3 regions of the [Clostridium] saccharolyticum WM1 genome follow, and region 3 is predicted to be linked to each of the others. Evidence: a T-box and tRNA genes for the amino acid it is inferred to sense, from the RefSeq annotation. Region 3 holds a T-box; the other regions hold tRNA genes.

Region 1 (2,267 bases), 880 kb from region 3:
TAAGTGTAAATCATCAATAGAATCATGACTTACAAATACATGCGAAATCAAAACTTTATTTAAAATACCGGTTTAGTGTAACATGGCATTGCAAAGAAGTCAAGCAAAATATATCGTATATTTTTCATACCTCAAACGACACTTATCCACAATATTGTGGAAATAATTGTGGATTGATTGATAATGTCTGAAAAATCGACACAAAACTGCAAATTATTACATGTTTATCGAAAAGATATTTCACTGGGTGGTACAATTTTCAAGGCCCCTGGTAAATACAAGGATTTCTTGTATTTACCAGGGGCGGGCAATAATTAATAATGATTAGTATCTGCTTCTGCAACAGCTTTTGTTTGGTGAATAGTACCCCAAGGGTGATGGGGAGGTGCATAAATAGAGAATAATTTTAAAGGAAGCTCGCCGGTATTAATCACATTGTGCCAGATTCCTGCGGGAATAAAAATAGCACTGTTTGTAAAAATGGGCTGTTGAAAATATAAACAATCCCTTTGGTTCCCCATTTGAACCACCCCTTGACCGGATTCAATGTACAAAAATTGATCGTCATCCGGATGAATCTCTAATCCTATTTCGTCACCTGCCTGGATGCTCATTAAGGTGAGTTGTAAATGATTACCTGTCCATAAGGCAGTGCGAAACGTGTCATTATTCATGGCAGCCTTGTTAATATCGATAGTAAACGGATTTGGGCCGTAATCCGTTGGTGCTAAAGGCCGAGACCTGAAGCGGTTGTTATCCAGGTTGTTAGGAGATGTGTAATTATAGTTTAACATTTTTCCTCTAAAAAATATAATTTTGTAAATTATATGAAAAGTGTTCAAAGATATGTCTATATTAAAAATAAGAGAGAAGGGGACAAATAAAACTACATTGAAATTGACTTAGGATAAGGGGAACTGCAAATTCTCCTGAGCAATTATCATAATGCGGACAATTAATTATTAAGATTGGGTGAAAGAAAGGACCCTGGTATTTACAAGAAAATCTTGCATTTACTAGAGTCCTAAGATACTGGAAGTAATGGGGCTCGAACCCATGGCCTTTCGCGTGTGAGGCGAACGCTCGTCCCAGCTGAGCTATACTTCCATTCATGGAGATAGCGAGACTCGAACTCGTGGCCTATGCGTTGCGAACGCATCGCTCTCCCAGCTGAGCTATATCCCCATAACTAAATTATAGCACGATGATTGGGAATTACAAGTATTATTTGTGCAAATAAAACATGAAATTACATCATTTCTATTCTGATCTTAAAGAATGATATTTGCCTGGCAGCCATCCAGCCAATTCGCGATATTGTCAAATACGATTTTAGCCCTGGCTTCCATGGATTGTTCCGATGCAAAGGCTACATGAGGGGTAACGATGGTGTTTTTGCTTTTAAGAAGCGGATGGTCCGGGTCAAGAGGAGGCTCTGTCTCAAATACGTCGATTCCAGCGCCGGAAAGGTAGCCGTTATTTAAGGCTTCCGCCAAAGCACTGGAATCCACCACAGGTCCTCTGGCAGCATTGACTAAGTAAGCGCCTTTTTTCATTTTTGCGATAGTTTCCCGGTTAATTAAATGGCGTGATTCCTCGTTTAAAGGACAATGGAGGCTTACGATATCAGAGCGGGATAACAGCTCATCTAAGGATACAAATTCCATAAAGGAAGGCTCATTGCCATTTAAATGGCGCTTGTAACCCAGAACCTTACAACCAAAGGCAGATAAGAGCTCTGCAGTTCTTATTCCGATTGCACCGGCTCCTATGATTCCTGCGGTTTTTCCCATAAGCTCAAAGCCCACCAGGCCATCCTTGGTCTTTCCTTTCCGGCAGCGGGCTTCCACCTGAGGGACGTTGCGGAGAAGAGAGAGGATCAGACAGATGGTAAGCTCTGCTACGGCTTCTGTGGAATATCCGGCAGCATTGCTGACCTTGATACCCTTTGCCCTGGCGGCTTCCAGGTCCACATGGTCGACTCCTGTAAATGCAACATCTATGAATTTTAAATGCTCGCAGGCAGATATTACCTGACCGGACAAAGGCATATTGGCGATCATAATCACATCTGCTTGTCTGGCCCGTTCAATCTGGACTTCAGGATCAATATTCTTTGGGTAGGCAGCAAAGTGGTGGCCGGCATCAGTCAGCGGCTTTGCGTATTCATTCAGAAGAACGTCCGGGATGCCCAGGGATTCTAATAAAACGATGTTCATAGAGTTCACTCCAATCATTGTAAGAATTACAGGACCGCACAAAGGACG
Region 2 (2,267 bases), 1.1 Mb from region 3:
GGGTACGGAAATTAATAGGCTGAGAAGAACACCTGGGGCGTATTTTTTCATAAGTAAAATCCTCCTTTTTGATATGCTTTATTATATTGGAGAACAATAATAAAATAAAATTATTTATATTTATCAAATCATAAGATTTTGTTATGGTTATTGGAGGAACATAAAGGAGATCATAATTTATGCTGGATTTCAGAGTCGATACATTTCTTGCAGTTTGCCGTTATATGAACTTCACAAAGGCAGCCGGCGAGCTTCACATCACCCAGCCTGCCGTATCCCACCACATTCATTTCCTGGAGGAGAAGTATGGGGTCAGGCTGTTTGAATATAACGGGAAAAAGGTAAGCCTGACGGAGGCGGGAAACGTTTTTCTATCTGCCGCAGTCACCATGAAGGCGGATGAGCTGCACTTAAAGAAAATGATGGAGCAGCAGTCAGGGAAAGGCAGAAGGCTGGTATTTGGTGCTACCATGACCATCGGAGAGTATGTGATGCCTGAAGCACTGGTGCGGTTCCTTGGTGTTTATCCTGGGACAGCGGTTCAAATGGCAGTTGGAGATACCAGGGAGCTGCTTGCTAAGCTTAACAACGGAGAGATTGAGTTTGCATTGGTGGAGGGTTTTTTTCAGAAAAAGGAGTATGATTTCCTGGTCTTTGCTTCGGAACCATTTGTAGCCGTCTGCGCACCTGGCTATGAATTTCATCAGGCTGTGAGAAAGCTGGAGGATCTTCTGCCGGAACGGATCTTTATCCGGGAGCCTGGCTCAGGTACCAGGTATGTTTTTGAACGCTATTTAGAGGGGAAGAATTTGTTGCTTCAAGATTTTCCTGATTTAATGGAAATCAGCAACATCGGCGCCATGAAGCATTTGGTGGCAAGAGGTCAGGGGATCACCTTTCTTTATGAAGCAGCGGTAAAAGAGGAACTTAACAAGGGAACGTTAAAAAAAATCCAATTAGAAGACTTTCATCTGATCCATGATTTTACGTTTATCTGGAGGAAGGGAAGTATTTTTGAACCTTATTTCCAGGAGCTGTTTCATATTCTTCATGGAGATTAAGTTCTATAGGAAATGCCCTGGCAACCGGTCTCATATCCGTGAAAAATGGCGGAAACCCTGATGGAATCAGAGAGAAAGTAGGTACAGGAAAAAATGAAAATAATTGACAAAAAAGTGTTGACAATTAATACAATTCATATTATACTAATGGAGCAGTCGGGAACGAAAGAAAAAAAGTGCTCCTGACCGAGACAAACACCGGGATCTTAGCTCAGCTGGGAGAGCATCTGCCTTACAAGCAGAGGGTCACAGGTTCGAGCCCTGTAGGTCCCATTGATAAGCAATTTTGTTTATCCATTTAATTGAATATGGCGGAATAGCTCAGTTGGCCAGAGCACACGGTTCATACCCGTGGTGTCGAGAGTTCGAATCTCCCTTCCGCTACTTTTTGAGACATCTGTTTTCTAGCAGATGTCTTTTTTTTACCATAAATCCGCAAAGCCGGACCAACACCATATAGGGAAGTCAGGTCATGGGAATCCTCCCAGGTTCCTTATGAGTGACGCAGGGAAGCTGAAAATGCCGGAAACACTTTGCTCGGTATAAACTTGCATCTTACCATAGACAGAAATGGAACAATAAGGCAAAGTGAACAAAATAAAAATTATATAGAAAGAAAAATATATAAAATGACGGAAGATGTATTGACAAGTAATAATAACAGTGGTATTATCAGTGATATAAACAGAAGCTTAAAGGAGATATTAGTATGACAAAAAGAGAGCGGGTATTGGCAGCGATTCATGGGAAGGAGGTGGATTATGTACCCACCGGATTTTCGTTACACTTTCCGGAAAACCAGGCGAAGGGTGAGAAAGGGGTAGAGTCTCATCTTGAATTTTTTCGTCAGACAGATACGGATATTATCAAGATTATGAATGAAAATCTGGTTCCGGATGCAGGGGAAATCAGGACTCCGGAGGACTGGAATAAAATACCTCATTATTCCTTGAATGATCCCTTCATGAAAAGCCAGATTGAAATGGTAAGGAGCATCATGGAAAAGGCAGATCCTGATGCATTCTCCCTGGGCACACTTCACGGAATTTGCGCTTCCGCCATTCATCCCATTGAAGTACGTTATGGCTATGAGGGCGTTAGAGAATTATTCTGTACCCATATCAGGGAGAATAAGCAGCCGGTTCTGGAGGCATTTAAGAGGATTGCAGATGGAATGTGCCAGCTGGCAGCAAAATATAAGGAGCT
Region 3 (2,267 bases):
CACTGGTCACAATAATATGCCGGGATCCGATGTCCCCACCAAAGTTGCCTGGAAATACACCAGTCACGGATATTTTCCAGCCAGTGAAGATAGATCTTATCAAACCTCTCGGGAACGAATTTCAGCTTTTCTGTTTTTAACGCTTCAATTGCCGGCTTAGCCATCTCCTCCATCTTGACAAACCACTGCTGTTTTACCATAGGCTCTACGGTGGTCTTACACCGGTCATGGGTCCCTACTGCATGGGTATGGGGAGCCACCTTCACCAAAAGCCCCAGTTCCTCAAGATCCTTAACCATTGCCTTTCTGGCTTCATACCGCTCCATGCCGTGATACTTGCTGCCTGGAAGGTTAATGGTCGCATCGTCATTCATGATGTTGATTTCTGGAAGGCGGTGTCTCTTTCCTACCTCAAAGTCATTGGGGTCGTGGGCTGGTGTGATCTTTACGCAGCCGGTTCCGAACTCTTTATCCACATAGGCATCTGCAACAACCGGTATTTCCCGGTCTGTAAGGGGAAGCTTCAGCATCTTGCCAACCAGGTCCTGGTACCGCTCATCTTCCGGATTGACTGCCACAGCAGTATCTCCAAGAAGAGTTTCCGGTCTGGTGGTGGCTATCTCCACAAACCTCCCCTCTTCTCCGGCAATGGGATACTTGATGTGCCAGAAGAAACCATTCTGGTCCTCATGCTCCACTTCTGCATCTGAAATAGAAGTCTGGCATACAGGACACCAGTTTACAATACGGGAGCCCTTGTAAATATAGCCCTTTTCGTATAAACGGATGAAAACCTCCTGTACGGCTTCAGAGCAGCCTTCATCCATGGTAAAACGCTCCCTGTCCCAGTCAGCAGAGGAGCCCATCTTATGAAGCTGGTTGATGATCCTTCCGCCGTATTCTTTTCTCCAGTCCCAGCATTTTTCCAGGAATCCGTCCCTGCCCAGTTCCTCTTTGTCTATCCCCTGTTTCTTTAAACTCTCTATCACCTTGACTTCCGTAGCAATGGCCGCATGGTCCGTACCCGGCTGCCAAAGAGCCTCATAGCCCTGCATCCTCTTATAGCGGATCAGTATATCCTGCATGGTGTTATCCAGAGCGTGGCCCATGTGAAGCTGTCCCGTAATATTGGGCGGCGGCATTACAATGGTAAAGGGCTTTTTATCCTTATTGGGCTGTGCACGAAAATACTTCTTATCCAGCCATTTCTCATAAAGTTTTCCTTCAATTCCCGCCGGATTATAGGTTTTTTCCAATTCTTTCATGATTATCTCCTTCCTACTGACCGCCCCATATTGCCCAGGGCGTATATCTTTCTTCTGATGGTGGCAGTGAAACAAAGACGCTTGCGCCGGGCTCTTTTTGATTCATGAGACGTAACTTCTTACGAAAAAAAAGCCCTCTGCATCTCCAGGATGCAAAGGGCGAATCAACGCGGTACCACCTTTATTCATATGGCAGAACAGCCATACCTCATGCAGCCTGTAACGCAGCCAAGCGTGAAAGCCTACTGAATCTGGATCTTAAAATTTCAGCCTTCCGGTTCTGAAGCTACCTTCCGCATATACTTCCTTAACCGTCTTTCAGCCGGTGGACGGTTTTCTCTTTCAGGGTTATAAGCGTACTCCTCTTCTTCTCTACCTTTTCCTTATTCCCACCCATGCTTTTGAGGCTTCAAGGTATGCCTGCATGGTGTTTTCTTATATACCTTGTAATGATAGTGTTTTTTAACGGTTTTGTCAAGACATAATATTCCTGTATTCCTGTTTCCACTTCCGGATAAGCTCACCAGCCCCCTGGAAGCGCTTAATAGGATCCTTTTGAAACAGCTGTTCCAGTTCCTGAAGGCTGTCCGCCTGGGCCGCCAGAGCTTGTGCGCTTTCCTTTTCCCTTTGGCACTCCTCTTTTAGCTCATCAGTAAGAAGAGCCTGAAACCGTTCATTTAACACCAGACCCGGGTTCCACTGGGCCAGATGACATATCCGTTTTAAAACATCACCGTTTTTCACCAGATCAAAGGATTTCTGATATGCCTGGCAGGCTTTGTCCGTCATAAACAGCCTGGCGTAAGCCGCTCCCAGGTTATTGTAGATTTTTGACTGAAAGGCGTCATCCATTCGGTCCCCTTTTGGAAGGTCAAGGATCCGGCCGTATTCAGCAACTGCCTTTCCATATTGTTTTCTGGAAAACAGATAATCTGCCTTTGCCTTTAAAAATTCCGGTGCAGGCATCCGCCGGTAAGCCGCCAGGCCCTGCTGGAACCGGCT

What was found. The T-box of region 3 lies ahead of CLOSA_RS11875 (valine--tRNA ligase). A T-box ahead of a tRNA ligase gene usually reads a tRNA of that ligase, here a tRNA-Val.
Region 1: it encodes a tRNA-Val, which carries the amino acid that the T-box ahead of CLOSA_RS11875 (valine--tRNA ligase) is inferred to sense. The anticodon was not compared.
Region 2: it encodes a tRNA-Val, which carries the amino acid that the T-box ahead of CLOSA_RS11875 (valine--tRNA ligase) is inferred to sense. The anticodon was not compared.

Annotation. Positions count from the first base shown of each region.
Region 1 is NC_014376.1:1,643,489-1,645,755, forward strand. It holds gene CLOSA_RS07845 (cupin domain-containing protein) at 315-794, opposite strand; tRNA gene CLOSA_RS07850 (tRNA-Val) at 1,034-1,107, opposite strand; tRNA gene CLOSA_RS07855 (tRNA-Ala) at 1,113-1,185, opposite strand; gene CLOSA_RS07860 (NAD(P)-dependent oxidoreductase) at 1,272-2,219, opposite strand.
Region 2 is NC_014376.1:1,388,269-1,390,535, forward strand. It holds gene CLOSA_RS06555 (YeiH family protein) at 1-60, opposite strand, end outside; gene CLOSA_RS06560 (LysR substrate-binding domain-containing protein) at 180-1,061, shown strand; tRNA gene CLOSA_RS06565 (tRNA-Val) at 1,262-1,334, shown strand; tRNA gene CLOSA_RS06570 (tRNA-Met) at 1,372-1,445, shown strand; gene CLOSA_RS06575 (uroporphyrinogen decarboxylase family protein) at 1,771-2,267, shown strand, end outside.
Region 3 is NC_014376.1:2,528,207-2,530,473, forward strand. It holds gene CLOSA_RS11875 (valine--tRNA ligase) at 1-1,265, opposite strand, end outside; T-box leader at 1,418-1,647, opposite strand; gene CLOSA_RS11880 (tetratricopeptide repeat protein) at 1,740-2,267, opposite strand, start outside.